DNA from 2 places in the Halobacillus sp. 12SKB genome. Region 1 is predicted to be linked to the other one. Evidence: predicted binding sites of a transcription regulator. Region 1 holds the regulator's gene; the other holds the start of a gene.
The links. Region 1 encodes NrdR, which represses ribonucleotide reductase genes. Its sites were predicted from a motif close to AACACNATATATNGTGTT; they were not measured.
Positions count from the first base shown of each region.

Region 2: a site for NrdR is predicted at 1,557-1,574, ahead of ACQ4XT_RS12345 (vitamin B12-dependent ribonucleotide reductase). Genes of this name have one in related genera too.

Region 1 is NZ_JBRFWR010000001.1:2,251,684-2,267,642, forward strand. It holds gene polA (DNA polymerase I) at 1-1,506, shown strand, start outside; gene mutM (DNA-formamidopyrimidine glycosylase) at 1,522-2,361, shown strand; gene ytaF (sporulation membrane protein YtaF) at 2,421-3,011, shown strand; gene coaE (dephospho-CoA kinase) at 3,024-3,623, shown strand; gene ACQ4XT_RS10830 (glyceraldehyde-3-phosphate dehydrogenase) at 3,755-4,789, shown strand; gene speD (adenosylmethionine decarboxylase) at 5,036-5,413, shown strand; gene ACQ4XT_RS10840 (cytosolic protein) at 5,684-6,058, shown strand; gene nrdR (transcriptional regulator NrdR) at 6,097-6,561, shown strand; gene ACQ4XT_RS10850 (replication initiation and membrane attachment family protein) at 6,697-8,055, shown strand; gene dnaI (primosomal protein DnaI) at 8,070-9,002, shown strand; gene ytxC (sporulation protein YtxC) at 9,182-10,000, shown strand; gene thrS (threonine--tRNA ligase) at 10,329-12,275, shown strand; ribosomal protein L20 leader region at 13,124-13,247, shown strand; gene infC (translation initiation factor IF-3) at 13,330-13,833, shown strand; gene rpmI (50S ribosomal protein L35) at 13,866-14,063, shown strand; gene rplT (50S ribosomal protein L20) at 14,094-14,450, shown strand; gene ACQ4XT_RS10885 (DUF1294 domain-containing protein) at 14,603-14,884, shown strand; gene ACQ4XT_RS10890 (TVP38/TMEM64 family protein) at 14,923-15,495, shown strand; gene ACQ4XT_RS10895 (sigma-w pathway protein ysdB) at 15,505-15,930, opposite strand.
Region 2 is NZ_JBRFWR010000001.1:2,539,474-2,555,432, forward strand. It holds gene gcvPB (aminomethyl-transferring glycine dehydrogenase subunit GcvPB) at 1-388, shown strand, start outside; gene ACQ4XT_RS12340 (rhodanese-like domain-containing protein) at 930-1,310, opposite strand; gene ACQ4XT_RS12345 (vitamin B12-dependent ribonucleotide reductase) at 1,682-4,255, shown strand; gene mntR (transcriptional regulator MntR) at 4,500-4,931, shown strand; gene ACQ4XT_RS12355 (patatin-like phospholipase family protein) at 5,218-6,105, shown strand; gene ACQ4XT_RS12360 (SA1362 family protein) at 6,137-6,544, opposite strand; gene ACQ4XT_RS12365 (YqhR family membrane protein) at 6,885-7,406, shown strand; gene aroQ (type II 3-dehydroquinate dehydratase) at 7,452-7,913, shown strand; gene ACQ4XT_RS12375 (M24 family metallopeptidase) at 7,910-8,971, shown strand; gene efp (elongation factor P) at 8,990-9,547, shown strand; gene spoIIIAA (stage III sporulation protein AA) at 9,959-10,936, shown strand; gene spoIIIAB (stage III sporulation protein SpoIIIAB) at 10,881-11,390, shown strand; gene spoIIIAC (stage III sporulation protein AC) at 11,440-11,646, shown strand; gene spoIIIAD (stage III sporulation protein AD) at 11,650-12,042, shown strand; gene spoIIIAE (stage III sporulation protein AE) at 12,062-13,234, shown strand; gene spoIIIAF (stage III sporulation protein AF) at 13,245-13,847, shown strand; gene spoIIIAG (stage III sporulation protein AG) at 13,840-14,469, shown strand; gene ACQ4XT_RS12420 (SpoIIIAH-like family protein) at 14,482-15,033, shown strand; gene accB (acetyl-CoA carboxylase biotin carboxyl carrier protein) at 15,436-15,945, shown strand.

The DNA of each region.
Region 1 (15,959 bases):
TGTGTGGCTCTTTTGCGTCATGGGATTGAGATGAAGGGGATCACGTTCGATTTATTGCTTGCTTCTTATTTGATTAACCCCGCAGAGAATAACCATGATATTCCTGCGATAGGCCACCGTTTAGGTGAAACAGCCGTCAAATACGACGAAGAAGTGTATGGAAAAGGCGCTAAAATGAAACGTCCAGATGATGATCAGGACTTCTATGAGCATATTGGCAGAAAAGCATCTCTTCTTTATAACATGAAAGAGGATATGGAAAAGAAACTGAAAGAAAATGAACAATATCAGTTATTCAGAGAACTTGAAATGCCATTAGCGCTTATTCTTGGTCGGATGGAGCATCGTGGTGTATGTGTGGACGTTGAGAGGTTGGAAAATATGGGGGAGGAACTGGAAGAACGGTTGAATAAGGTTGAACAGGAAATTTACGAACTTGCAGGAGAGAAATTCAACCTCAATTCCCCTAAACAACTAGGGCCGATTTTATTTGAGAAGCTGGAGCTTCCGGTTATCAAAAAGACGAAGACCGGTTATTCCACTTCTGCGGATGTTTTAGAGCAATTGGAAGATCAACATGAGATCATCCCTAAAATCCTTCTTAACCGTCAGCTCAGGAAGCTGAAGTCGACGTATATCGAAGGTCTTCTCAAGGTCGTTCATGAAGAGACGGGGAAAATTCATACACGCTTTAACCAAGCTCTTACACAAACCGGGCGGTTAAGTTCTACGGATCCTAACTTACAGAATATTCCGATCCGCCTTGAAGAAGGGCGTAAAATAAGACAGGCCTTTATTCCATCTCAAAAAGGGTGGGTCATGTTTGCGAGTGACTATTCTCAAATCGAACTTCGTGTCCTCGCCCATATTGCTCAGGATGAAAAGCTTATGCAGGCATTTAAAGAAGGGGAAGATATTCACACCCAGACAGCAAGTGAAGTTTTCGGTGTATCAAGAGACGACGTTACAAGTGAAATGAGAAGACAGGCGAAAGCAGTAAACTTCGGGATCGTTTACGGAATCAGTGATTATGGTCTGTCACAAAGCCTTGGTATTACTCGGAAAGAAGCGCAGGCTTTCATTAATAAATATTTTGAGAGCTATCCTGGAGTCAAATCTTACATGGATGAGACTGTAAGGGAAGCAAAAGAGACAGGATATGTATCAACATTTATGAACCGTAGACGATACCTGCCTGACATCAAGAGCCGGAATTTTAATAAACGCAGCTTTGCCGAGCGAACGGCGATGAACACCCCCATTCAGGGAAGTGCAGCCGATATTATTAAAAAAGCGATGATTGACCTTGAAGAAAAACTTCAAGACGAGAACATGCAAGCCAAAGTCCTCCTTCAAGTGCATGACGAATTGATCATTGAAGCACCAAAAGAAGAAGTGAAACATCTAGAAGAGATTGTATCCTCTGTCATGGAAAATACCGTTGATTTAGATGTTCCTCTAAAAGTCGATTCTTCTTATGGGGACACTTGGTATGATGCAAAGTAAGAGGAGAATGAAACGATGCCAGAGTTACCTGAGGTAGAAACAGTCAGAAAAACATTGAAACATCTCGCTTTAGGAAAAGAGGTTGAAAAGGTATCCGTGTTTTGGGGGAATATCATTAAACAGCCTCAAGACCCCAAAGAGTTTGAGCAGTTATTGGTCGGGCAGACCATTCGAGATATCGATCGTAAAGGAAAGTTTTTAATCTTCCATATGGATGACATTGCACTCGTTTCCCATCTGCGAATGGAGGGGAAGTTTGGTGTTTACGAGGGTGCGACCGAAAAAACGAAGCATACCCACGTGATCTTCCATTTTACAGATGGAACAGAACTTCGATACAACGATGTGCGGAAATTCGGGACCATGCACGCTTTTCCAAAAGGAATGGAGCTTAAAAACAAACCGCTTATTCAATTAGGACCTGATCCGTTTAATGAAGCTTTCACCGTGGATTATTTTTATGAGAGGCTTAGGAAAACATCTAGAAACATGAAAGCGGTCCTGCTTGACCAATCGATTGTAGCAGGCCTTGGGAATATTTATGTAGACGAAGCCCTCTTCAGGGCAGGCATTCATCCTGAGCGTATCGCCAATACTCTGACAAAAATTGAGGTTGAAAAGATTCGTGAAGCAAGTATTTCCGTTATCCTTGAGGCTATTGAACAGGGCGGAACGACCATTCGCTCCTACTTGAACAGTCAGGGAGAAATCGGGATGTTTCAGCAGAAGCTCCGTGTTTATGGAAAGCAGGATTTAGAGTGTCTTGAATGTGGCACACCGATTACAAAGTTGAAGGTCAGCGGAAGAGGGACTCACATCTGTCCTAAGTGTCAACCTTTACACACTACTAGGTAAACCCCCATATACTATCCCACAGCTTAAGATATGAAGGTGTGGGATGCATGGGGATTGGGATGTTCATTTTTTTGTTCGTTACAGCAGTCAGCATCGATAGCTTTGGAATCGGCTGCGTCCTGGGTTTAAAAAAGGTCGGCCTTACTTTAAGAGGCGTCTTTTTAATTGCGAGTGTCTCCGGTTGTATGTTTCTTTTGTCCTCTTATTTTGGACATTTGCTGGCAGCGGTCGTGGCAGCAGAAGACGCCGAACGCGTGGGGGCACTTGCATTAATCGGTATCGGGATCTATTTTTTATGGCAATTTTTTAAGAAAGAAAAGGATAGTGAGGAAAAGAAAGAGCCTTGGCTTAATCCAGCAAAAGTACTGAACGACCCCTTAGCGGCGGATGTAGACCACTCCGGTGGCATCCAAGGGAAAGAAGTATGGCTGCTGGGAGCAGCGCTGTCCCTTGATACCATTGGAGCTGGAATCAGCGGAGCGCTCATTGGAATTCCTATCTTATTTACAGCGGTCATGATTACCGTAGCGACTTTCTGCATGCTTGGGTGTGGAATTTTGAGTGGTTCAAAGCTTAGTGATAAAGCGGAAAGCTTGTCCATTTTACCTGGAGTGTTACTTATCATTATCGGGCTGATCAAGTTGTCTTAAGGAGGTGTCAGGATGACTTTAGTCATCGGATTAACAGGAAGTATTGCAAGTGGTAAAAGTACCGTAGCAGAGATGTTCAAGAACATGGATATTCCTGTTATTGATGCCGATCAAATATCAAGGGATGTCGTCAAACCTGGTGAACCTGCCTATCAAGAAATAGTAGAAGCTTTTGGAGAACAGGTGCTTCAAGAAGGCGGGGGTCTGGATCGGAAAAAACTCGGCAAGATCGTCTTCAGTGACGAAATGAAGCGGAAACAGCTAAATGGCATTGTTCACCCTAAAGTAAGGCAAGAGATGATCAGGCGGCGAGAAGAGTATAAGCAGAAACAATATCAAGCAGTCGTCCTGGATATTCCATTGCTGTTTGAAAGCAACTTAACCGATTACGTAGAAAAGATCCTCGTTGTGTATGTGGACGAAAAAACACAATTGGAACGCTTGATGGAAAGGGATCAGTCGGGGCGAGAGGAAGCTGAAGAGCGGATTCACGCACAGATCCCAGTGAAAAAGAAAGCAGAAATGGCGGATGCGGTCATTGATAATACCGGAACAATTGAACAAAGTTCACAGCAATTAAGAGACATACTTCAAGGTTGGTACATCGTATAATAACACGTCTGAGTAGACGTGTTATTTTTTGTGGAAAGTTTTCGTTCTGTATGTAAAACCGCTTACAATATGTTATACTAATCTAGGAATTACAGAGTAAAAGTATATCATATATAGGGGGCTGGAACAGCATGGGGAAAACAAAGATTGCTATTAACGGGTTGGGAAGAATTGGTCGCATGGTATTTAGAAAGGCTGTGGCGGATGAATCTATGGAGTTGGTCGCCGTTAATGCAAGTTATCCAGCTGAAACAATTGCTCACATGATTAAATATGACAGTGTGCATGGTCGTTTTCAAGGAGAGGTCAATGTCGTAGATGGGGACTTAGTCGTTAATCGGAAAAAAGTGAAACTGTGTTCAACAAGAAACCCATTGGAACTTCCATGGGATGAAATGGATATTGATATTGTTATTGAAGCAACGGGCAAGTTCAAAACAAAAGAAGAAGCAGGTCTTCATTTAGAGTCTGGAGCAAAAAAAGTCATTATTACAGCGCCTGGAAAACAAGTGGATGCGACAATTGTGATGGGTGTTAATGAAGAAACATATATGCCGGGGAGTCATGATGTCATTTCCAATGCTTCCTGCACAACCAATTGTCTCGCCCCTGTAGTGAAAGTGTTGGAAGATGAATTCGGGATTGAGAATGGTTTGATGACAACGGTCCATGCCTTCACCAATGATCAGAAGAATTTAGATAATCCACATAAAGATTTACGAAGAGCTCGCGGGTGCACTCAATCCATTATCCCGACATCAACAGGTGCAGCCAAAGCCTTAGGAGAAGTGATCCCGAGTCTTCAAGGGAAGTTGAATGGTATGGCCTTACGCGTACCGACGCCAAATGTATCTCTTGTTGATCTTGTCGTCGATTTAAAAAGGGAAGTTACGGCCGACGAAGTAAATGAAACATTTGAGAGAATGGCTAAGGGTGAAATGAAAGGGATATTGGAATACAGTGAAGAGCCACTCGTTTCCATCGATTACACGACTTCATCATCCTCAGCGATCATAGATGGTTTATCTACACAAGTCATCGATGACCGTAAAGTAAAAGTACTGGCCTGGTATGATAATGAGTGGGGATATTCCTGCCGTGTGGTAGATCTTGCTAAGTATGTCGGGAACATGATGAAAGAAGAGAAAGAGGCACGTGTTTCATAAATGACCGGAACCCTATTGCATCTATGCCCCCCATGGGAGCAGTAAGAATAGTTGTACAAAACCCAGTAAAATATTTCTTGCAAATTAAGGGTAAACCATATATACTTTCTCTTGAACTTCTGAATTTCATATAAATTCATGTCTACTCAAAGGGTTAGGACCTCTCAGGACTAACTTTCCCCCGTGGTAGTTCATGGCTGTTATTTCAGAGGTATTGAAGTGAATGTACAAAGGGGGATCCTTAATATGGATACAATGGGAAGACACGTAATTTCTGAATTATGGAATTGTAATGAAGAAAAATTGAACGATATGTCGTATATAGAACAAGTCTTTGTAGATGCAGCTCTTAAAGCTGGTGCAGAAGTGCGGGAAGTCGCGTTTCACAAATTTGCTCCTCATGGCGTTAGTGGAGTAGTCATCATTTCTGAATCACACTTGACGATTCATAGTTTTCCAGAGCATGGATATGCAAGTATTGATGTTTACACATGCGGAGACCGCATTGATCCTAATGTTGCCGCTCAGTACATCGTCGATGCACTAGAAGCGGGTAAGAATGAAACAGTAGAAGTACCAAGAGGAATGGGACCTGTAGAAGTACAGCAGTCTCGTGCCCTATAACGTAAAAAGAAGCCGCGCAGGATTCCTGCGCGGCTTCTTTTTACATTCATCTATATAGTTAGTTGCTCTGTGCTATTCGGTAGTAATTCCTTAAGACCATCTTGAAATGTTCGATGGAGTATAGGGTCCTAAGGGAAGGGCCAGTCTAGTTCAGACACAATCACTAAAAACTGTAAAAGAACCTTAGGTTTCAATAATCATTTCTTATTTTCATAAGTCATGTTAAAATAAAGGGAGATTATGTCGAATGGAATTGAAGGGGTTAGGTAAGTGAAAGCATTTATTTCCAGGTATTTCAGCAACCATTCCGAGACGAGTGAAGAGCATAAGGATTCAGCGCTTGTCACACACTATTATAAAGCCAAGCATGATGATCTTTTCCGTGCTGTTGAAGGGTTGTTTTCGTCGCCTTCAGAAATTGTAGCAAGTTCTAAAGAACGTGGAGAACTGACCGTGAAATATAAAGGGAACAGACGCGCGTTTATAGTGGCCACAATCATAATGGTACGCCCATTTCGAACGGCCGTTGACTTTTCTGTCACCACGGACTCAGGAGGTCCTGTTGATTTTGGACACAGCCGAAATCTAATCGTTCAGCTTTATAAAAAATTGGACAGTCAGTTCACAACGGTGGATCCTTCCTGAGTACTGCCGAAAAGAAGATGATGTGGAGTTGATCATACGTGAAGTGCCCGAATTGCCACTATAAAAGTACAAAAGTCCTTGATTCCAGGCCGATTGAAGAAGGACAGGCGATCAGACGACGCAGAGAGTGTGAACAATGCCAATTCAGGTTTACAACTTTCGAACGGATTGAAGAAGTTCCACTGATTGTCGTGAAAAAAGAAGGCACAAGAGAAGAGTTCAGTCGTGAAAAATTGATGCGTGGACTGATTCGAGCTTGTGAAAAGAGACCAGTGGCCGTGGAGGAACTGGAAAGAGTAACAATGGATATCGAGAAGGAATTAAGAAATCGTGGCGTTTCTGAAGTCATGAGTGAAGATATCGGTGAAATGGTGATGGAGCGTCTGTCCGGCATTGATGAAGTTGCTTATGTTCGTTTTGCTTCCGTATATCGACAGTTCAAGGACATCAACGTTTTCATTGACGAATTAAAAGAATTAATTAAACATGAAGACAATGAATGAGCCTGTTTCGGCTCATTTTCTTTTTCTGGGATCTTAGATTTTGGAGGCAGTCAGTTGTTTTAAATTTGAAACGAATGATTGCTTCCTGTTTGAAATACAATGAACAAGCTTTAACGATTGAAGGAGGTGGAGGCGGTGAGTTACTCTATTGGCAAGCTGCTCCCCGTGGACGGATTTAAGATTATACGGAATGGAGAGCTGCCTCGAAGTTTTCATCGTTCCTTATCACATTTATATCAGCCGATTATAGGGAGGTTGGCGGTTTCGCTATACCACGTCCTGATATCGGAATCGGACATGATTGAAGGGGGGCAGGTACAGTCTCATCATACATTGATGTCTTACCTTTCTGCTCCTCTGGACAAAATTTATGAGGCGAGGGGGAAGTTAGAGGCTATTGGACTACTGCGAACGTTCCGCTCGATTGATGAGGATCAGCAGGCAGTATATCTGTACTCCATACACCCTCCTTTTTCTCCTGAAGAGTTTTTTCTTGATGATATGCTCTCGTTGTTGCTGCATCATGAGTTGGGAAAGGAAAAGTATGAGCGCTTAAAGAGCCGTTTATTGAATACTGGACAAACGCTTGATGGTTTCACGGAAGTAACCGCCACTTTTGATGAAGTCTTCCATAATAAAATGATTGAAACTGTGCAAAGAGAAACGGAAACCATTGCGAAGCAGCAAAATCATCAACAAGAATCCAGAGGCCCCGTAGCATCTATGGATCGAGTAGATTTCAATTGGCTGAACCATGCATTAAAGAAGCGCATGTATCCATCAGAACAAATATTGACTGGTCGCAACAAAAAGTTGATTGTCCAACTGGCGACGTTGTATGACCTTTCTAACACGGAGTTGGAAAAAGCGGTCACGTGGGCTATTGATGAAAACCATTATTTAGTGGAAGAAGAGTTGAAGGCGGCCTGTCATGATTTTATGAAAGAACAAAAAAATGACAGTCAGCGGAATTCGGCTCTAGACCGAAGAGAGAAAATGAAAGTGGAAAACAAGTCAGCCAATGGTACGAAAGAGGACCAGTTTATACAAATGCTGGAGGAAATCTCTCCTAGGGAATTGCTTGAGGATGTTTCCAATGGTAACCGTGCTTCTGAACAAGACCTGAAAATGATTCGTGACGTGATGACAGAACAAGGGATTGAACCCGGTGTTATGAATGTGCTTGTTCATTACGTATTATTAAAAACAGATATGAAATTGTCGAAACCTTACCTTGAGAAAATCGCAAGTCACTGGGCAAGGAAAAATGTAACGACCGTGAGACAAGCGATGAACCTGGCTAAGGCGGAGCATCAGAAATATCAGCAATGGGGCAAACAGAAGTCCCAAAAACGTAAAAACCAAAAAGAAGAAGTCATTCCAGCCTGGTTCAAACAACAGGACGTGCCGCAGCATGAGGAAAAGGAAGCGGTACAAGTTAATACGGATGACATAGCTGCAAGGATTAAGAAGCTGACGAACAAAGGTAATTAAAAGGGGGGATACCAATGGAACCTATTCAACAATCATTAAAAAAATGGATGCGTAACAATGAGCAGTTTCAAAAACGAATGAATCACATGAAATCGGAAGTTATGGAATCCTCAGAAGTGAAAAAGTTGATGCAGGAGCATGAAGAATTAACGGAAGAAGCTATTGAGAAACAGTTGATAAAACTCTATGAATACCGAACTCAATCAAAAAACTGTGAGAAATGTCCAACACGTGAAGAATGTATCAACATCCTTCCAGGTTATGTTCCAAGAGTAGAAGTGGAAGGTTCTGATGTGAAGTTGATTTATGATAAATGTCGTCGTCAACGGAAACATGAACAGCAGGAAGAGCAGAAGTCTTTAGTTAGAAGTCTCCATATGCCACGTGAAATTCTTGAGGCTTCATTAGAACGGATGGATCTTCAAGACCCGGATAGGGGAGCTGCTGTGGAACGAACCGTCCAATACATTGAAGGTCTTAATGATGAACTGCCAAGTAAGGGACTTTACTTTCATGGGCCATTTGGTGTGGGAAAAACTTATTTCCTGGGAGCTATTGCCAATGAACTAAGCTCTAAAAATATTCCTTCCATGGTCATCTACATGCCGGAATTTGTAAGAGAAATTAAAGCATCCATCAAAGACGATTCTATGAATGAAAAGATTGAGGCATTCAAAGAAATTCCTGTTCTCATGCTCGATGATATCGGGGCGGAATCTCAATCTGCGTGGTTTAGAGATGAAGTCCTCGGAAGTATCCTCCACTACCGAATGATGGAAAGACTTCCGGTTTTCTTCACATCTAACTACAATTTGAATGAGTTGGAGAAGGTGTTGATGACGAGTAACCGTGGAGATGTAGAACAAGTAAAAGCAAAAAGAATTACAGAGCGGATCCGCCAACTGAGTGAAGGCGTCCACGTGAATGGGCGGAATAGGCGAGGATAACGATTATAAAAAAGAAGACAATAGCATGATTCCCTCCCTTGTCACATAAATATAACAAGGAATAGCCAACTTTATGTCATAGGTGCGTCATCTTTTAATGGTTGATTTTCAGAGGCTTGTCCTTGAGGTCGTCCATTGAACATAGAAGTTGAATGAAGTCGGGACGAGGGGGAATTTTGGTGTTTTGCATTCATTTTTCTAATCGTACGGAAGCGATCCTATTCTATAATGCGATTGTCTCAGAACAAAAACTTTGGATCTTCAAGGAACACAAAGACGGGTTTGATGTGAAGTTGATGAATGCTTCATTGAATGGAGCGGCTTATGTGCAGGCCATCCGCGCCTTTTTGCAAGTCATTCGGAAAAGGAAAATGCTCGGATGGATGGAAGGGGTATTAAAATATCGGTACTACTACGAGGATCCACAAGAAGTTCAACGAATGCTTGAAATTGGACAAGACTTTGAAGATAAACCACCCGCAGGACTCCAGTTGCCACCGATTTACCACTATTTACGAGCTTTTATACAGGATTATTTGATTGCCAGATGTTTTGTGGAGTTTGATGAACTCAGTGCGGCTTGTTTGCAGTCCGTCCATGACTCGCTTATTGAATACACCGGTAAAATCATTGACGAATATAAACAAGAAGAGTCTTATCAATTAATGGTGGATTCATGGCGTTATCGCGTCCATCATAAGGACACAGGCGTGCAGTTGCTTCATTTGCTTGATGATGGTCGTTTGACCTACTATCATGATGAAGGGAATCCGATCAGTGAATCAGAAACAAAACTATACATGAAGCAATATCCCGACGAAAGCATTGCTCATCTGCCGATTGAATGGCCGGTCACCCCGGCTCTTGCTCATGCCCCTGATGAGTTGATTATCTATTCAGATGAAACGGACCATTCAAATTTAGAGTTATTGATGAATATTTTTGAAGAAAAAGCTTCTTGGAGGCCCAAATCACAATTTCCTTTTAAAATGGGTTGATTTCCTTTTCCTAAATGGATATAATAACGTACATATCTAAACAACGGCTTGGAAAAGGACACGAACATAAAGTGACTCAAGACCAGAGAGAGGAGCCAACGGCTGGAAGCTCCTTGTTGACGGCTTTATTGTTTACCACCTTGGAGCTCTGTCTGTGAACATACGATTAGTAATGGACAGCGTCTGATCCGCGTTAAGGAGAACGAAGCCGCATGGTTTAACCTTGCGGGAATTTGGGTGGAACCACGAGTGATAACGCTCGTCCCTTAGCATATAAGCTGAGGGACGGGCGTTTTTTATATTTATTTTAGATAAAGGAGTGTTAAACATGTCGAATGCGATTCAAATCAAATTTCCAGACGGTAACATTAAGGAGTTTGAGAGAGGAACGACAGGTGAAGAAATCGCACAATCGATCTCCCCTGGCTTAAAAAAGCAAGCGTTGGCGATCAAATTAGACGGCGAACCTTACGATTTAAGAAGGCCGATCGAGCAAGATGGAGCTGTTGAAATCTTGACATATAAAAATCCTGAAGGTTTGGAAGTGGTGCGCCACTCTTCCGCTCACTTGATGGCTCAGGCGATTAAACGTCTATATGGCAACGTGAAGCTTGGAGTCGGTCCAGTCATTGAAAACGGCTTTTATTATGATATCGACATGGAAGAATCCCTTACACCAGAGGATCTTCCTAAGATCGAAAAAGAAATGCAGCGCATCGTTGATGAGAATTTAGAAATTGAACGTATCGAGCTTTCCCGTGAAGAAGCGATCGAAAAGTATAAAGAGATCGGTGATGACTTGAAGCTTGAGCTAATCGAAGCGATCCCTGAAGAAGAGCAAGTGACAATCTACCAGCAGGGAGAGTTTTTCGATTTATGCCGCGGAGTTCATGTCCCGCAAACAAGTAAAATCAAAGTCTTCAAGCTTTTGAGCATTTCTGGTGCGTACTGGCGTGGAGACAGCGACAACCAAATGTTGCAGCGTATTTATGGTACAGCTTTTGAAAAGAAAGCTCACCTTGATGAGTATCTGAAAATGCTTGAAGAAGCAAAAGAAAGGGATCATCGTAAGTTAGGAAAAGAACTCGACATTTTCACAGTCAATCAAAAGGTTGGTCAAGGATTGCCGATGTGGCTTCCGAAAGGAGCGACAATCCGTCGTACCATCGAACGGTACATTGTAGATACAGAGGAACGTCTTGGATATGACCACGTGTACACACCTGTTCTTGGAAGCGTGGATTTGTACAAAACAAGTGGACACTGGGACCATTATCAGGATGACATGTTCCCGACAATGGAAATGGACAATGAAGACCTCGTCCTTCGTCCAATGAACTGCCCACACCATATGATGATCTACAAAAATCAATTGCACAGCTATCGTAATCTTCCTGTGCGTATTGCGGAGCTCGGCATGATGCACCGTTACGAAATGTCCGGCGCACTAGCAGGATTGCAGCGTGTACGCGCGATGACATTGAATGACGCACACATCTTCGCTCGTCCGGATCAATTGAAGGATGAATTCAAACGTGTTGTTCGTCTTGTTCAGGAAGTGTATCGTGATTTTGGTATCAATGATTACTACTTCCGCCTTTCCTACAGAGATCCTGAGGATAAAGAAAAGTATGTCGACAATGACGCGATGTGGGATAAAGCCCAGGCGATGTTGAAAGAAACAATGGAAGATATGGAGCTTGAGTATGTGGAAGCAGAAGGGGAAGCGGCCTTCTATGGTCCAAAACTCGATGTTCAAGTGAAGACAGCTCTTGGAAAAGATGAAACATTGTCTACGGTTCAGCTTGATTTCCACCTGCCAGAGCGCTTTGATCTGACATACGTTGGGGAAGATGGAGAAGATCACCGCCCGGTTGTTATTCACCGTGGAGTGGTATCAACTATGGAACGCTTTGTTGCTTTCCTTATTGAAGAATATAAAGGTGTATTCCCGACGTGGCTCGCTCCTGTACAGGCGAAAATCATCCCTGTTTCCGCAGATGTTCATCTTGATTATGCGAAGAAACTTGAAGATGAGTTGCGTGAAGCGGGCGTACGTGTCGAAGTCGATGAGCGTAATGAGAAAATCGGTTACAAGATCCGTGAAGCTCAAATGCAGAAAATTCCGTTCCAGCTTGTGGTTGGTGATAAGGAAATCGAAGACAATGCCGTCAACGTCCGTCGTTACGGAGAACAAGATTCCGCAACAAAACCACTGGATACTTTTAAACAGGAAATCCGCAACGAAATCGATCAAAAGCTCCTGCGTAAGTAAAAGAAGAAAACCCGAAAGTCTTCCACAAGACTTTCGGGTTTTTATTTCGCTAAATGACAGGATTGTGGAAGACTTGATTTCGAGATGTTTGTGTGGATTTAGGGGCTCCGGGAAAAGGTTCGCTTTCCGTGGGCGAGTGATGAGCCTCCTCGAGCTAACGCTCTGCGGGGTCTCACCTACCACGCACTTCCCACAGGAGTCTCACCGTTTCCCTCCGCCCCTTTACCAAATGAGGTTCTCGAAATCCCTCTTATAGAAACCTGCCTAGTTGTGTTGTGAAATCCTGCTTAATCTGCATCGGCATAGGATTCTTAACTACAAAAGCTCTTATTACTGGAAGATAGTTTCGCTGTCTTACGAAAAGTGGGCGGAGGGGAATGGCGAGACTCCTAACTTAAGTGTGCAGGCGCCTTGATCAGCGGCGTATGGACTGGACTGAGCTGGCGGAGATAAAGGAAACACGAAGAACGGAGTGATTCGATGTTGACTTATCGTACAGAAGCGAGGGAAGTCTCACTAGCCGCTAAGCGCCGGAACCGGATATCGAAGAGGAAAAAAGTGCATGGTGAGACCCCACAGGACGCAGTCCGAGGAGGCTCACCGCGCTCCCGCGGAAAGCGAGCTATTCCCCGTAGCCCCCATCCACTCAATAATAGTCTCGAAACTGAGTCTTCCACTAAAGGGAGCTTTAGTGGAAGAAGGTGGATTGTGGGGAGTGGCTAAAAAAGCCTTGATTTTTGTAGGTGCATGGCTTATCCTAGTTTAAGTAGTCATGTCGGCGGAGTTTAGTTGTTGACATGCATCATAAGGCATGCTATTATAATTTAGGTAACTGAATGAACGGATCTAGAGACAAGTAGGAGCACCCGCTTCTCACCTGATCGACGCATAGCGCAGTTGGCAGGTCACTTATTCCTTTGATTATTAGGAGTCGTGTGGGTGCAGTATGTGTACCGACACTTTTTTTATTTGCATCAGGAAATCTTGTCGATGACAGATCTCATATAAGTTTTCTAAAATTTGTTGGAGGTGGCTCGATATTAGCAAGGATAACATGAACGTTAATGAAAAAATCCGTGCCCGTGAAGTTCGTCTGATCGACGTGAATGGTGAGCAACTTGGAGTTAAATCACGTAACGAAGCTCTTGATATTGCAGCGAATGCAAATCTTGACCTTGTTATGGTGGCACCAAATGCGAAGCCTCCGGTTTGCCGAGTGATGGACTACGGTAAATATCGTTTCGAGCAGCAGAAGAAAGAAAAAGAAGCTCGTAAGAAACAAACGGTCATCAAAGTCAAGGAAGTTCGTCTCAGCCCTGGGATTGAAGACCATGACTTCAACACGAAATTACGTAATGCGCGTAAGTTCTTGGAGAAAGGTGACAAAGTGAAAGCATCTGTCCGTTTCCGCGGTCGTGCAATCACACACAAAGAACTTGGACAAAAAGTACTTGAACGCATGGCGGATGAGTGCAAAGATATTGCCCAAGTAGAGACCAAGCCTAAAATGGAAGGTCGTAGTATGTTCTTAATGCTTGCTCCTCTTAACGAGAAGTAAGTCACTGTATCAAGTAAAAGGAGGAAATTCACATGCCAAAAATGAAAACCCATAAAGGTTCTCAAAAACGCTTCAAAAAGACTGGAACAGGTAAAGTGAAACGTTCCCACGCATTCACAAGCCACTTGTTCGCGAACAAATCTACAAAACAAAAGCGTAAGTTGCGTAAAGATGCACTAGTTTCTGCTGGAGACTACCGCCGCATCAAGCACATGCTTCCAAAAGACTAATATAGAACGACATAAATAGGAGGGATTACCATGCCACGAGTAAAAGGTGGAACAGTGACACGCCAACGTCGTAACCGTGTCCTTAAACTAGCAAAAGGTTATTATGGTTCAAAACATGCACTATTCAAAACTGCAAAACAACAAGTAATGAAATCAGGTCAGTATGCTTACCGTGACCGTCGTCAGAAAAAACGCGACTTCCGTAAGCTATGGATCGCTCGTATCAACGCTGCAGCGCGTTTGAACGACATTTCTTACAGCCGTCTAATGCACGGTTTGAAGCTTGCAGGTGTTGAAGTTAACCGTAAGATGCTAGCTGATCTTGCTGTAAACGATGAGCAAGGTTTCGCAAGCCTAGCAGAGCAAGCTAAATCTGCTCTTAAGTAATAAAATGACAATGAAAAAGAGCCATTTCCGATCGGTAGGAAATGGCTCTTTTTTATACTTGTAAACTTAGTCATTTACTTAGTACTTTATTTTGGAGGGTACATTTTTGAGACGTTTGTTTTTGCAAATGGTCTAGATGGGGAGGGTTTTTTATGGATGTTGTGATCCTCGTTGGTATATATGTAATTGTCATCAATCTAGTCCTTTTCATTATGATGGGTGTGGATAAACGTCGTTCTAAAAGAGGATCTTGGCGTATTGAAGAAAAGAAATTATGGGGAATAGCTTTAGCAGGAGGAGTCTTTGGGGGATGGATTGGAATGAGGGTATTCAGGCATAAAACGAAACATACTTCATTCAAACTCGGTTTCCCAATCCTAAGTCTCATCTATATCGCTGGAGCAGCCTACCTGGTGTATCGGTTCTATCTCTAGCCGCACTGTCATATTATGTAGACAGGGAGGGGGATGAGATGGGCGAAACAACAAGTACCATTTTTGCATGGTTAGAACATCAAGAAGCCTGGGCACCGCTCTTATTTATCGCTATTCATTTATTACGGCCTTTTTTGTTTTTACCCGTTATGCTCGTTTGTATCACGGGTGGCGTTTTGTTTGGTCCGATTGCTGGAAGTGCATACTCGGTGGTGGGTACAATGCTCTCTAGCTTATTGTTTTATCGCACCATCAGGCTCGTTCCTTCTGGCTTTAAGAAATTGAGATCCTTAAAAGAAAAATGGTTGAATAAGAACTCTCATTTGACGGTGAAACAGGTCGCAGTCTTAAGGCTTGTGCCTTTTATTCATTTTCATTTACTTTCCTACTGTTTATTGGAAATCAGTGCAGACTTTAAAGAATATGCGAAGTCATCATTATTTGCAAACTTACCCTTGGCCGTCGTTTATACGTCTGTCGGACAATGGATATCCTTGTTTTCCATTCCAATGATGATCCTCTTTTCGGGAGCTTTGATTGGTTTATGCTTCTTGATACGCAAAAAATATGAAGTTTTTTTATGGAGGGACTTTTTCCAGACGAGTCCATAAAGGAAAGCCTCACTCAAAGGAGTGAGGCTTTTTTTCATCGTGATTTTTTAATGGCTGAATAATTAAACGGGTCATCGGGTATTTCCACTCGATGGAAGCATAAGGATAGCGGATCAATATTTCTTTTTCCATAAAGTAAAGATCTTCTCTGTCCAGACCCTGCAGCTTTTCAGGGTTGTGTACACTCACGCTAATGTTAATGACTTCAAACGAATCTTCTGTGGTGCCTAAGTATTTCTCTCCTTCAAAGACATGTCCCTTTAGAGTCATCAAAAAGTTTTCTTTTGTATTCTCCTTGTTATCATGGAAATAAAATTGTTTTTTGTCTCTGGCAAGCTCCAATTTTCTCCTTGGATTGACAATGAATTTATAAGCGGTATAAATAATGAAGGCTATGGCAATCAGTAAGAGTAAACGGAATAATAAGATGATCATTTCTTTCATCTCCCTGTAAACTGTTCTTT
Region 2 (15,959 bases), 290 kb from region 1:
TGCGAACTACATGATGCGACGTCTTCAAGAGGAATTCGATCTTCCATTCGACCGTCATTGTAAACACGAATTCATTTTGTCAGGGAAGCGGCAGAAGAAACTCGGGGTCCGCACATTGGATATGGCGAAGCGTCTCCTTGACTTCGGCTATCATCCGCCAACGATCTACTTCCCGATCAATGTGGAAGAGGCACTCATGATCGAACCCACAGAAACGGAATCCAAAGAAACGCTGGACGATTTCATTGATCGTATGATTCAGATCGCACACGAAGCGGAAAACGATCCTGAAAAAGTGCAGGAAGCTCCTCATACAACGATTGTGAGCCGTATGGACGAAACACAGGCAGCACGTAAACCCGTTTTAAGATACCAAAAAGAGCAATAACAAAACCCGGCGTCCATATCTAGGTGGACGCCGGGTTTTATCTCTTAAACAATCTGGCAGGATACTTGAATACTCAGTTTCGAGGCTTTTATTGAGTGGGTGGGGCTACGGGTAATAGCTCGCTTTCCGGGGAGCGCGGTGAGCCTCCTCGGACTTCGTCCTGTGGGATCTCACCCTGCACTTTTGTCCCGCAGGAGTCTCGCCATTCCCTCCGCCCCCCTTATCATGGAAGATTCTCGAATCCAATTCTAATCATCCACTTCCTTAACCATACGTTCTGATCCTTTTAGAGGTCGTTTCGAAATACTTATATGGTCAAGGGGCGGAGGGAAACGGTGAGACTCCTATGGGACGTGTGGGACAGGTGAGACCCCGGAAGGCGTAGCCTGAGGAGGCTCACCGCCCGCCCCATGGAAAGCGAACCTTTTCTCGGAGCCCCTAGAACCGCCCAATCGTCTCGAAACTGAGCCTTTAAGAAAAGGGAGCAATAGCTTGAGGTGAAGAAAACAAAATCCCGGTTCTTTGAGAACCGGGAGGGTGGTTATTTTTTAGCTTTGATTTTACCATTCCACTTTTTGAAGCCACCTTCAAGCATATTGAGGTCTTCATATCCTTGTTTGTGGAGCATCATTGCGGCACGCGCAGAACGGGCGCCGCTTTGGCAGTATAGATAAACAGGTTTGTCTTTGCGAATTTCAATAAGGCGGTTCTTCATTTGAGACAATGGAATATTTCTTGCCCCTAAGATGTGACCGCCATCAAATTCTTTTGGTTCACGAACATCAATCAACTGGGCTTTTCTGTAGCCTTCGCGGAACTTGTCTTCCGGTAATGTGGTCATGATTTTTCTTGCTTTGAAGAATCTATACAAACCGAAAGCGATAATTAATAGGATCGCTGCGATTAAGATCCATAAATCCATCTTTCCATCCCCCTCATTTCTCTATTCCTTTATCTATTATAGGAGGGAATGATGAGTATTTCAAAAAAATTTTTTTGAAACTTGAGGGGAATTGTTATTTTGTCGAGGATTGTAGAAGGTATAGGGATGCAAATGATGAAAAAGCTGATTCAAACAATAGGGAGCAGGTTTTTCTTTCAATCTCTGGTTTATACGTTTAATATCTCAAGATTTTTCGATTGACAAGTTTCTACATATTCGTTCAACAGCACAATATATGGTGACTGAAAATTATCACAACACAATATATTGATTATCTTTTTGTGGATGTGGTATGTTACTTATATCAAATGAAAATTACTTAGTTTTTAGTTTAAAGGGAGAGATGCAAAATGCAGACGACCACCTCCACAGATGTACACACAAAAATTGACGTGGACCGCCTCAATGCGGATATCAGACAATTTCCACAGGTCCATGAGATTACTGAATCTATGACAATTACGCACAAAGGTGTTTCAAGACTTGTGATGCTGGACAGGTATGCGTTTAAAGATACAGAAAAGTTGACTCTTGCAGAGGGGGATTTCGTTGTTCTTACGGTTAAGGACGACCCTAAGTTTCCTGCTCGGGGATTTGGGTTTATTCATTCCATTGATTGGCAGTCCCATCAGGCCATTGTGAAAGTGGAGGATGAATTTTTAAATGTTCTTGAACATGAAGAGGAACGAAAAACAGGATTGATCAAGCGCAACCTTGATACCATTGATAAACCTCTGGAAGTCTATTACGAGCAGATTGCACTGCGAAATGCATCAGGTCTCTCAGAAGTAGAAACAGACCCTGAAAAGAAACAGCAGAGCTTCAATGACTTCTATGAAGAGTTATCGGAATTGAATTTCATTCCAGCTGGACGTGTTTTGTATGGTGCAGGTTCACAAACTGACGTCACGTACTTTAATTGTTATGTCATGCCATACATTCAAGACTCCCGCGAGGGAATATCGGACCATCGTAAGCAGGTGATGGAAATTATGTCCCGTGGAGGTGGAGTTGGAACAAACGGATCGACGTTACGCCCACGGAACACGCTTGCTAGAGGAGTGAATGGTAAATCATCAGGTTCAGTTTCCTGGCTCGATGATATCGCGAAGCTTACACATCTTGTCGAACAAGGCGGTTCGAGACGCGGGGCGCAAATGATTATGTTATCCGACTGGCACCCTGACATCTTGGAATTTATTATTTCTAAAATGCAAAACACGCGAATTCTTCGTTTCCTCATTGAGAATACCGAAGATGAAACGATCAAGCAGTTGGCTAAAGATAAATTGAAGTTTACCCCTCTCACGGAAACGGAGAAAGACTTGTACCAGAGTGTGGTCAATTATAAGCACATTCAAGGACAAGGAGGATTTACGGACCAAAGCATTCAAGAAGCGGAAGAAAAACTGCACTTGGGTGGAAACTATACCGTCCATAATTCTGAATTCCTGACAGGTGCCAACATTTCAGTGTGTATCACGAATGAATTCATGGAAGCAGTAGAGAATGATGCTGATTATGAGCTTCGCTTCCCCGATGTTGAAAATTACTCAGCGGAAGAAATGGAAACATACAATGAAGAATGGCATCAAAGTGGAGATGTTCGTGAATGGGAAGCTCGCGGATTTGGTGTACGCACGTATCGTACTGTTAAAGCTAGTGAACTATGGAACCTCATCAATATTTGTGCTACGTATTCGGCTGAGCCGGGGATATTCTTTATTGATAATGCCAATGAAAAAACAAATGCCACGGCCTATGGACAGAAGGTAGTTGCTACGAACCCTTGTGGGGAACAGCCGCTTGCCCCTTATTCTGTTTGTAATTTGGCTGCTGTTAATTTGGCAAATGTTGCAGACAAAGACCGTAAGCAGGTCGACTTTGAAAAGCTTAAGAAAACGGTACGCCGCGGCGTGCGTTTACAGGACAATGTCATTGATGCAACTCCATATTTCCTAGAGGAAAATAAAGTACAGGCCCTGGGAGAACGAAGAATTGGACTTGGTGTTATGGGGCTGCATGACTTGTTGATTTATTGTGAAACGACTTATGGATCAGAAGAAGGAAATCAACTGGTCGATGAGATTTTTGAAGCCATCGCAACTACGGCCTACCGTGAGTCCATTGAGCTTGCAAAAGAAAAAGGAAGTTTCCCATTCTTAACAGGAAAAACGGATGCAGAGACGAAAGAGCTGCGAGAACGTTTTGTTCAAACTGGTTATATGAAGGAGATGCCTGAAGATATACGCCAGGATGTATTGACGTATGGTATTCGAAACTCCCATCTCTTAACTGTTGCACCTACAGGAAGTACAGGTACAATGGTAGGCGTAAGTACGGGTCTTGAGCCTTATTTTTCATTCTCCTATTATAGAAGCGGTCGATTGGGCAAATTTATCGAGGTTAAAGCTGATATTCTTCAGGAATACTTGGATGCTCATCCAGAACAAGATCCAAATGAGCTGCCGGATTGGTTCATCACAGCAATGACTATGACACCCGAGGCACACGCGGATACACAGTGTATTATACAGCGCTGGGTGGATAGCAGTATATCCAAGACAGTCAATGCTCCGAAAGGGTACACAGTTGAAGAAGTGGAACGAGTGTACCAACGACTATATCGTGGTGGAGCCAAGGGTGGTACGGTGTATGTCGATGGAAGTCGAGATAGTCAAGTATTATCTTTGAAAGCAGAAGAAAATGACTTCGAGGGAGAACAGACGGAACTGTTTGAATCTGAAGACAAAAAACCCCATGTTGTTCTTATGGATACCATCCATGAACTCGATAAGACTAATGTTACGATTGGATCTGAAGTAGGAGATACTTGTCCAGTCTGCCGTCAAGGTACGGTTGAAGATATCGGTGGTTGTAATACTTGTACAAATTGTAATGCCCAACTGAAGTGTGGATTGTAAATAAAAAATAACCGGTCGTTTTTTACGGCCGGTTCATTTTTTACTCCGATTTATTAAGTTCCTGCTCTAACCACCTTGGTTTTAGAGCTTCCCAAATCCAAATGCACAGAAATTCATAAGTACAGCCCTTGCTTGTCACTGGTAGGAATCTGGTGTATCATTTTAATGTGCAAACATATGCTATAAAAACCGTCCGTCATATTATGTATGGCGTGTACATAAGACAGGGTATTGGGGGTTCAACATGCCGACACCTAGCATGGAAGATTATATTGAACAAATATATATATTGATTGAAGATAAAGGGTATGCACGAGTTTCTGATATTGCTGAAAATCTCCAGGTGCATCCGTCATCCGTGACGAAGATGGTTCAAAAACTTGACCGGGACCAATACTTGAACTATGAAAAATATCGCGGATTGATCCTGACACCAAAAGGAAAGAAAGTTGGCAAACGCCTCGTATATCGTCACGAACTATTGGAGCAGTTCTTAGAGATTATCGGGGTCGATCAGGAGAACATCTATGATGATGTTGAGGGTATTGAACACCACATGAGTTGGAATTCCATCGACCGCATAGGCGATCTCGTTCAATATTTCGATGAGAACCCAGAGCGAGTGGAGTCATTGAGAGAAGTCCAAAAAAAGAATGAAGAACAGAATGATGAGTAAAAAGACGCATGGGATCCCATGCGTCTTTTATTTGCTGTTAAACTTGTGCTCCGAAACGACAGGGCAAGATCTCTTAAATATATTGGATGTGTTTTGGGGTCTTTGATAATTTTCAGCAATCTTTCCTCACCGGGTCCAGCCCCTGATTAGTTAAGGTAAGGAAGCGATTAAGTGTCAGCGAAAGACATGATTTAGCACTATGAATAACCTTACATTTCAAATCGGCTGCTTTCGTTCTAATTTGCCAAACGCGTGTTTATAATGAAGTAAAGTGGGGTGAAGCAGGATGAAAGTGGACGGAGTTTTTTCCGGTGGCGGTGTGAAGGCCCTTGCTTTCATTGGGGCTCTTGAAGAACTGGAAGAGCAAGGGTACACATTCAAACGAATGGCCGGAACATCCGCTGGTGCCATTTTAGCGAGTTTGACAGCTGCCGGCTACACAGCTAAAGAACTGAAGGAAAGACTCAATAATCTTTCGTTTCTTAGTCTAGTAGACGTTCCATTGACAGATCGCCTGTTTCCATTTATGAAATGGCTTCTTTTGTATTACCGGATGGGGCTTTATAAAGGGAATCAGTTGGAAAATGTTCTTGAGGAGTGGCTTGGTGAAAAGGGTGTTCGTACGTTTGCGGACTTACCGCCTGGGTCTTTAAAAGTGATATGTTCTGATCTGACACAGGGGAGAATTGTTGTCATACCTGATGATCTGAAGAAAGTTTACGGCATAGATCCGGCTACCTTTTCAGTAGCAAAAGCAGTAAGGATGAGCTCGGGACTCCCCTACTTTTTCATTCCCGTTAAAATACATGGGAAACGTGGTAGATCCATTATTGTAGATGGTGGAGTGTTGAGTAATTTTCCTCTGTGGATTTGGGAAAAACAGGACGGCTGCCGTACCAGACCTGTAATTGGAATGAAGTTAAGTGATGAACCAGATAAACTACCTGAACAGAAAATTAAGAATGCGATTCAAATGTTCCACGCCCTTTTTAAAACGATGCAGCAGGCTCATGATGCAAGGTACATTTCCAAGGCTCTAAGTAAGGATATTATCTTTATCCCGGTCAGTGGAGTGGAAACGACGGATTTCGATATGAGCAAAGAAGAAAAAGAAACTTTGATGGAATTAGGTCGGGAACATGCGGGTAAATTTTTAAAAAGGTGGAGCCGTTGATACTATAATTAAGAAATAAAAAATCGAGCCATTAGAAGGTGGCTCGATTTTTTCCTTTGCTTTTACTGCCTTCAATAACACGAAGCTGTGGACCGTTCACGCGTTTGCGGTTTTTTCGACCTAATGGTGAGGCCTTGGTCTGTGCTTTGGCTACAGGGCTTTTTTTAATTGCGGGGGTTGGCTGCTTGTATTTTTGTTTGGATTGCTTGACCGCCTGCTTATATTTTTTCATTTCATTTCGGTTTCCACCTGCCGCTCCTCCAAAGCCGCGTTTGCGGAGGAAGAAGAAGTAGATGGCTCCATAAATGAGAGCGGCGATTCCGATCATCGTGACGATCGAAGTGAGAAAGCCAGTCGTGTTTGTAAACAGCTGAATGCCAACGAAGAAGATAGCTAAACCGATCAACGTGTAAATGACAGGAGTCATCCAATTACGCATGATATTTTCCTCCCTTCTCGTAGTGGTCGACTATGAATATCTGGTTATTGAACTATACCCTTATTTCAACACTATTCATCATCAGATGCGGCGGATGGTAGGCGGTTATGTGCTATTTAAGATTGTTTCCTTTATAGAATAAAATATGCAGCCCCATCTTAATTTTTGAATGGTGGAAGAGTACGTTTTAGTAAACTCTTTCCTTCAAGCGGGCTGTTTAAACAATAGAATAATAAAATTGGTTGGACTTCTATTTTACCTCAAATCTCCATGAATCACTAGCCCAACAATTGAAAAGAGCATGAAAAAATTGGGGTTGGTTAAAATGAGAATAGAGGTGATGAAAATGGCTGAAAAACAAAAAGATCAAAGACAACAAGAGCCACAGCAAAGTGTCATATCAAAAGCATTAGTCACAGGTTTTACCGCCGGAGTTTTATGGAGTGGTTTAGGGACAATCGCTTATTATTTTAATTTCACAGAGGTGTCTCCTGCCTCCTTCATATTTCGATCGTTCTGGCAGACGGAATGGACCGGAACATGGCTTGCTGAAGTGTTAGCCATTCTCATTGTAGGTATTCTATCTTTAGGAACGGCCCTCGTTTACTACCTTCTCTTGAAAAAAAGGAATGGAATTTGGCCTGGGGTCTTTTATGGAATCGGGCTTTGGGCGATTGTTTATTTTCTATTGACTCCGATCTTTCCGGCAATCCCGGCTTTCATGGAACTCAATAGTGATACATGGGTTACAACCGGCTGTTTATTTATTTTATACGGTGTTTTTATCGGGTATTCCATTTCCTATGAATACAGGGAGTTCAATGAGACAGTGAATTCTTATTCAAATCAAGGGAGAGTATGATAAACTTAAAGTGTATGACAATTTTGGAAATGGTGGGATTGTTGAATGGGGAAGAAGCGGCTGTTTTTAATCAATGGGCCGAATTTGAATATGTTAGGCAAAAGAGAGCCGGCTACGTATGGAAAAATGTCTCTCGAAAATGTTGTGGCATTGGTCAAGCAAATAGCCGCCGACCAGGGGTTTGAGGTGACATCTTTTCAATCCAATCATGAGGGGGATCTCGTAGACTGGATTCAGCGAGCGGAAGAAGAAGCTGATGGAATCATCATTAACCCAGCAGCCTATACACACACAAGCATCGCTTTACGTGATGCCGTCAGTGCCATTTCAAAACCTGTGGTAGAAATCCATATATCAAATGTCCATGAACGGGAATCTTTCCGCCATATTTCGATGTTAGCACCGGTATGCTCAGGACAAGTGGTCGGATTTGGAATTGATGGCTACCGATTAGCGACATTGGGGCTGATCCAAAAGATAGAAAGTGAAGGGAGAAATCATTCGTGAGTAAACTTTCAAATTTAAGAAAATCGCTGGCTTCAAAAGAATTAGACGGTCTTTTAATTATGAGTCCGAAAAACAGAAGGTATATATCAGGTTTCGTAGGCTCTTCCGGAGCTCTTTTAGTGACAAGGGATGAAGCTGTTTTAATTACAGACTTCCGCTATACAGAACAAGCGGCAGAGCAAGCCAAGGAGTTTGAGATCCTTGAACATAAAACGCCTATGCCGAAAACGGTAGCCGAAAAAGCGAAAGAACTAGGCTTGAAACGAATCGGGTTTGAAAAAGATCATGTCACCTACACCCTTTTTGAACAATATGAAGAAGCATTAGAAGCAGAGCTCGTTCCTACATCAGGCCTTGTGGAAAAATTACGCTTGATTAAGACGGATGAGGAGATTAGTATATTAAAGGATGCCGTTAAGATTGCTGATGATGCTTTCGAACATATTCTTGGTTACATAAAGCCTGGTGTGAAGGAGATTGATGTATCGAATGAACTTGAGTTCTTCATGCGTAAGCAGGGGGCGACCTCCTCAAGTTTTGATATTATCGTTGCATCAGGTTACCGTTCAGCTCTTCCACACGGTGTTGCCTCTGAGAAGGAAATCCAATCCGGGGAGCTTGTAACGCTTGATTTTGGGGCCCTTTACAAAGGATATTGTTCTGATATCACAAGAACTGTAGCTGTGGGCGAAATCAATGATCAGTTAAAGGAAATCTATGATACCGTTTTGCAGGCCCAGTTAAAAGGGATGGAAGGAATAAAAGAAGGCATCACCTGCAAAGAAGCGGATGCACTGACACGTGATTACATTAAAGAAAAAGGGTATGGCGAGTATTTCGGTCATTCCACGGGCCATGGAATCGGTCTGGATGTCCATGAAGGTCCTGGATTATCCTTCCGTTCCGATGTCACTCTTGAAGAAGGTATGGTCGTTACGGTTGAGCCGGGCATTTATGTTCCGAACGTCGGCGGCTGCCGGATCGAAGATGATACAATCGTTACGAAAACAGGAAATGAACGATTGAGCAAGTCTACCAAAGAATTAATCACGTTGTAATTAAAAGGAGGAAGTCAAATGATTTCAGTAAACGATTTTCGTACAGGTCTGACAATTGAAGTGGATGGGGATATCTGGCAAGTGATGGATTTCCAACACGTGAAGCCAGGAAAAGGAGCGGCATTTGTTCGTTCAAAACTTCGTAACCTGCGTAATGGAAATATTCAGGAAAAAACGTTCCGCGGCGGTGAAAAAGTAGAGCGTGCTCATATTGAAAACCGTAAGATGCAATATCTTTATGCGAATGGTGATATGCATGCGTTCATGGATATGGAGACATATGAGCAAGTAGAAATCCCGACAGCTACCATCCAGGATCAATTAAACTATCTAAAAGAGAACATGGAAGTTCAAATCCAGTCTTATGAAAGTGAAACAATCGGTGTTGAACTACCGAAAAACGTTGAGCTGGAAGTTACAGAAACGGAACCTGGAATCAAGGGTGATACAGCAAGCGGAGGTACGAAGCCTGCAACGCTTGAAACAGGGCTTACTGTTCAAGTACCTTTCTTCATTAATGAAGGAGAAGTGCTGGTCATCAGTACAACAGATGGCAAATACGTATCCCGTGCATAATTTTGATCTTCGAAAAGGACTTGTCCAAACAGGGCAAGTTCTTTTTTTGTGAAAACATTTCTGTTTTCCAAGGTGAGCGATCATTACTCTTCCATACTTTCTTCCTGATGGATCAATTTCAGTATCCATGTGTTAGAAAATGTTGAATCTACTCCCGAATCCGTTGAACTCAAATAAACGCCTCAAAATTAAGTGTTCACTAATTCTGCTTTATTTTGTTATATAGCTCAGGAATATGATGGACACATACGGACATATATTGATTAAGGCCTGCCCCTGCAGTGTCTATCAATCACTCTATTACCTCTCTATTACCTCTCTCAAAATCTTCTAGTTTTATACCATTTCACAGTCATAAGCTCTCAGTAAGCACATACATATGAAGTAAACCAAATAAAGGAGTAGGAGAGGATGAAGGAGATTATACGTTTGTTTCCACCCTCTATCCAGCATCTCTTAAAAAGTGAGGTGCAATGGAAGAGAGTGCAGGAGATCCGTTTAAGAATCGGTCGTCCGATAGAGATTCTTGAAAATAATCGTCATGAATCCATTGAAACTGCGGTGATGACCGTTGAACATCTCTCTTTCGTCCTAAATCAGATCAGTCAGTTCTCACTCTACCGTTTCAAGGAAGAGTTGAAAGAGGGATTTATTACGATCGAGGGTGGCCATAGGGTAGGGTTGGCTGGTAAGACGAACACTCATCAAGATCATGTAGAAACGTTAAAGCACATATCCTTTATGAACATCAGGGTTGCTAGAGCTACTTCCGGAAATATTGAACCTCTCATTCCATACCTTTATCAATCTGGGCGCTGGATGAGTACGCTGGTCATCGGACCTCCGCAATCAGGGAAAACCACACTACTGCGGGAATTGGCGCGTTACATTGGATCTGATCAACAAGGGTACCGCGCAGCGAAAGTCGCCATTGTGGACGAGCGTTCCGAAATTGCAGCTAGTATGAGGGGTGTTCCTCAGCTGGATGTCGGGTTCCGTACAGATGTGATGGATGCTTGTCCTAAAGCAGAAGGCATGATGATGATGATCCGTTCCATGTCACCTGAGGTGTTAATTGTAGACGAAATTGGTGGAAAAAAAGACGCGGAAGCGGTCCGAGAAGCGACTTATACAGGGGTAGAGGTCATTTGCAGTATTCATGGTCAAAGTTTTTCAGGTGTAAAGAAGCGTCCATCAGCCAAACAATTGATGGATGAGAAAGTGTTTCAACGCTACCTTGTCTTGGACCGGATGTCACCTCAAAGAGAAAGAAACTGGACAGTACTCGATCAATCAGGAGACCTATTGATTCAGGGCAAGGGGAGGGGATCGAATGCAATGGATTGGGGCCGTCATCATATTGACCGTTACGACCTGGGCAGGGTTTGATATGGCTTCCCGTTTTAAGAAGCGCCCAGGGCATATTCGGCAATGGAAGAATGCTTTACAGATGATAGAGGCCGAGATGGTTTATGGACAATCTTCACTGCTGGAAGTTTGTGAAAATCTATCTACACATTTACCGAAACCCATTAATCAGTTCTTTGAAGGGATTTTGAATGAAAATGGAGTTTGGGATGACTTTTATTCCTTATGGTCCAAACAGTTAAAGAAACACTGGTCATTGAACGCGTTGTCGAAAAACGAATATGAAATTCTGATGCAGTTTGGAAGGACGCTTGGACAGCACGATCTGGAGCAGCAGCAAAAACAGATTCAACTCACTATCCATCACCTTGACCGCGAACTGCATGATGCCCTGGAAGTCGGTGATCAATATCAAAAGATGGCGAAAGGGATGGGGATATTAAGCGGGCTGCTCGTCATCATTCTAATCGTGTAGGTGGTTTAACTAGGTCTATATGGATTTTACAAAAGGGGGAAGAGGCATTGTGCTCCAAGATGCAACGATATTATTCCAAATAGCTGGTGTCGGTATTATTGTCGCGATGATCCATAGCATCCTGAAACAGATGGGAAAAGAAGAGATTGCACAGGCTGTGACCTTGACAGGTTTCATCATTGTTTTATTTATCGTCCTTCACAGGCTCGCCGATCTGTTTCAACAAATCAAGTCTGTTTTTCTCTACCAGGGGTAACTCATGGATATCATTCAAATTGTCTCCTTAGGATTAGTGGCGGCCCTGTTGATATTACTTTTAAAGGAACACAAATCTTCGGTCGCTTTTCTTCTCCTTTTATTCACAGTCATCATCTTGTTCTTAACCATCCTTGATCAGGTCAGGCATATCTTTTCCCTGTTGTCTTACATGGCAGAAAAGGCTCAGGTCGAACCTGTGTACTTCAAGACCATTTTGAAAATTATTGGCATCGCCTATATTGCTGAATTTGGGGCTCAACTTATTCGAGATGCCGGACTAAATTCCTTGGCTTCTAAAGTGGAACTCGCGGGGAAATTGTTCATCTTAATGCTCGCCATACCGATTGTGACAGCTGTGATTGAGACCATATTGAATTTCATTCCAGGGGCATAGGAAATTCGGGAGGGATGCCATGAAAAGGGTCGTGTTGTGTTGTCTAATCATAATCGGTTGCTTGAACTCTCCAATCATTGTTGCCGCATCTCCCTCCCCAGCCCCTGAAGATGCTGATATATCAATGCTCGACCAGGTATCTACAGAAGAGTTGGAGGAAAGTTGGCGTCAATTGAATCAACAGTATGGAGATTACCTGCCTAGCTTTCATACGAATAATTTCCGTGAATTTATTCAAAGTGAAAGTTCCGTTGAATCATCCGATTGGTTTTCTGGAATTCTGGAATTCTTTTTCCATGAGCTTCTCCTCAACGGGAAGTTGCTGGCTTCACTATTGTTTTTGACACTTTTCAGTACTTTGCTTCATTCGGTGCAGTCCGCTTTCGAAAATTCTGTAGTAAGTAAGATTGCGTACATGGTGGTTTACCTTGTTTTATTGACACTTGCTCTCGAGAGTTTTCGGCAGGTCATTGAATATACTCTAGGGGCCATCGAACGAATGAGCAGCTTCATGATCGGGTTGATTCCTCTCCTTCTTGGAATCATGGCTTCCTTCAGTCACTTGATGTCAATTTCCTTTTTTCACCCCATTATTATTGCCCTCGTCCAATCCAGCGGCCTGCTAGTCAAATACTTACTCATCCCATTGTTTGCATCCTCCGCTCTTTTGCTAATTGTGGGAAGTTTGAACGAGACGTACAAAGTGGATCAGCTGGCTGAACTTTTGAGGAAAACCGGCATGGCAATCATGGGTGTGTTTTTAACCATTTTTCTTGGAGTGATATCTGTTCAGGGCACTGTGACTGCGGTACAGGACGGGATTACGATGAAAACAGCTCGATTTGTTACAGGAAATTTTGTCCCTGTTGTCGGGAGGTTGTTTACGGATGCCACCGATACAATCCTCGGGGCTTCCCTTGTTCTAAAAAACACACTAGGAATTGCTGGTGTCGTCATATTACTTGGAATCGCTGTGTTCCCGGCTATTAAAGTGCTGGCTATTGCGCTTATTTATAAAATCGCGGCTGCTCTTCTTCAGCCTCTGGGTGATGGCCCGATCATCCAGGCGATGGATGTCGTCAGCAGGCACATCCTCTATATATTCGCAGCACTCTTAATGGTTTCTATGATGTTCTTTCTTGTAATCGTCATCATGGTGGCGGCTAGTAACATTACGATGATGGTCAGATAGGGTGGTGAACATGGAGTATCTGATTGAGTGGATCACAAAAATTGTTCTTTTTCTCTTATTAGCGATGGTAGCAGACGCTCTTCTGCCGTCAGGCGTCATGAAGAATTATGCACGACTTGTCATGTCTATTTTGCTAGTACTGATTTTTATGGGGCCGCTCTTACAAATATTAAATATCGACCCTGAAAGCCTCGTCCAACGTGCAGATCAGACCATGCAGCAACAATTGGATGCAGAAGTTTTCGAGGAAAATGTAGAATCAAAGAAAAATGAAATACTCGCCGGACAAGATGCATATAAATTAGAACAAGTTACCCAGGCTCTTACAGCTGAAATTGAAACACCATTAAAAGAAGAACAAAACTTGGTTCTCGTCGATGTTCAAATGAGCTTCCATCAACAGCCCTACAGTTTGGAAACATTGGACAAGCTGACCCTCACGCTTTCTCGTGATGAACTGACCCAGTCGGTCGAAGATGTAGAGATCTCAATCATGGATGAAGTGGAAACAGAAGATAAAAAGCAAGATCCAGAATTATTAAAATGGGTCGCTGACTATCTTGATTTGAACAAAGAACAAATCATTATCCGCTGGGAGGATGAGGATGAATAAATGGTGGAACAAACTGACGGAACCTCTATCAAACAAAGAGGGGAGAAAGCTGAATAAAACGAAGTATTTGATCGCCATTGGCATTATCGGAGTGTTGATTATTCTAACAAGCAATTGGTTTCAACCGAGCGATCCTCCTTCAACGGCTCTTGATGAAGGAAATGTCCAAAGTCAATCCGGAGAGGGTGCATCTGCTGCTCAAACTCCAGAAATGACGGACTCTATTTCACAGTTGGAAAAAGAGTATGAAAAACAGCTCAAGCCTCTTCTTGAAAACATTCAAGGGGTGAGTGCTGTGGACATTATGATCAACCTGTCATCGACACATAAAAAAGTGTACGATAAAAATTTAATCGTCGGAAAACAAACCACCAAGGAAAATGATAAGAACGGAGGGGAACGTGAAATTGAGGATTATTCGAGAGAACAGCAGCTAGTTCTCGTCCGCCAAGGCGATCGGGAAGTTCCGCTGTTAACACAAACATCTAAGCCAGACGTAAGCGGGGTTTTCGTAACAGCCGAGGGGGTCGATCAAATGCAGGTGAAAGCGTGGGTGGTGGAAGCTGTCTCTAGAGTTTTGGATGTCCCGACTCACAGAATTTCTGTTTTGCCTAAACAATAAGGAGGGGTTACTTTGGTTAAAAAACAAACGGTTTGGTTGTTGACAATGTTGAGTCTCTTGATTGTTCTAAGCGTATACTACATGACATCCCCGGACAATGGTGAAATGGCCTTTATACAAGAAGATGAATGGGCAGAAATTACAGAAGACGCTGCTGGAGAAGAAGGTGTAGAAACAACAGGTGATGGCACGGTCATCTCGCAAATTTCTACAGATGAACTTTTCTCAGCCATCCGTCTGGATATGCAGAATCAACGGGATCAAATGCAGGAACAATTATCCGAAATCGTTGCTTCCAGTGACTTTAGTACAGAAGAAAAGAATGAAGCTTTAGAAAAAATGGAGACCATTAAAGCAAACCAATCCAAAGAATCCATCATCGAAAATACAATCCGTGCAAGTGCTTCCTACGATGATGTATTAGTAAGAGCCGAAGATGAGGTCGTCCACGTAACAGTAAAAGCAGATGAGTTATCGAAAACAGAAACGAACAACATCATCCAAATGGTCTCTGACGAATTCGGGCAGAAAGAAGTCCAAGTACAATTCCAGCCAGCAGGTTGAAAATAAAACAAAAGCCTCACTCCTTCCAAAAAAGGAGTGAGGCTTTTTTATCTTTTCTCTTCACTTATTATCCAGGAATTCTTGAACAATTTGGCAGGTTTCTTGAAGACTCAGTTTTGAGACTTTCATTGAGGGGGTGGGGGCTGCGGGGAATAGCTCGCTCCCTCACAGGAAAGCGGGCAGCTTCCCAGGCACCCCTGACTTCCATTATGGCAAACGAAACCCGAAAGCATCTCGAAACTGAGTCTTCAACAAAAGAGAGCTATTGTGGAATAGTTGTCAGAATATTACTGAGGGTTATTCTTGTCGCGAGTTGCAGGGAGGTGGTAATGTATAATAGAATATGAAGAGGTATTAGTACCAGTTTATAAAAAGTAACTTTACATAAGAGGGGTGCCAAAAATGCTAAAGGTACAAGAAATCAGAGAAATCATTAAGTTGATTGATCAATCCAATATCGATGAGTTTTCCTATGAAGCAAACGGAACTAAAGTTCACATGAAAAAGCCACAGGGAGAGGTTGTTACTGAACCTGTACAAGTCAAACAACCAGTGCAAGCTCCACCAAAACCAGAGCCTAAACAAGAAGCTGTTGAGCAAACACCAAAACCAGAGGTGAAAGAAGAAACAGCTGAGAAAGAAGCGCCTAAAGCTCAAGGGAATGCCGATTTCGATGCAGAGGTGAAATCACCGATGGTCGGAACTTTCTACGCATCTCCTTCGCCTGAAGAGGATGTATATGTGAAAGTTGGAGACACAGTCAAAGAAGATTCCGTCGTCTGTATCGTTGAAGCGATGAAGTTATTTAATGAGATTGAAGCGGAAGTATCTGGGGAAATTGTTGAGATTCTCGTTAAAGACGGTGAATTAGTGGAATATGGACAGCCGTTGTTCCGCGTGAAGTCCAAGTAAACGGGGGTTTGAGA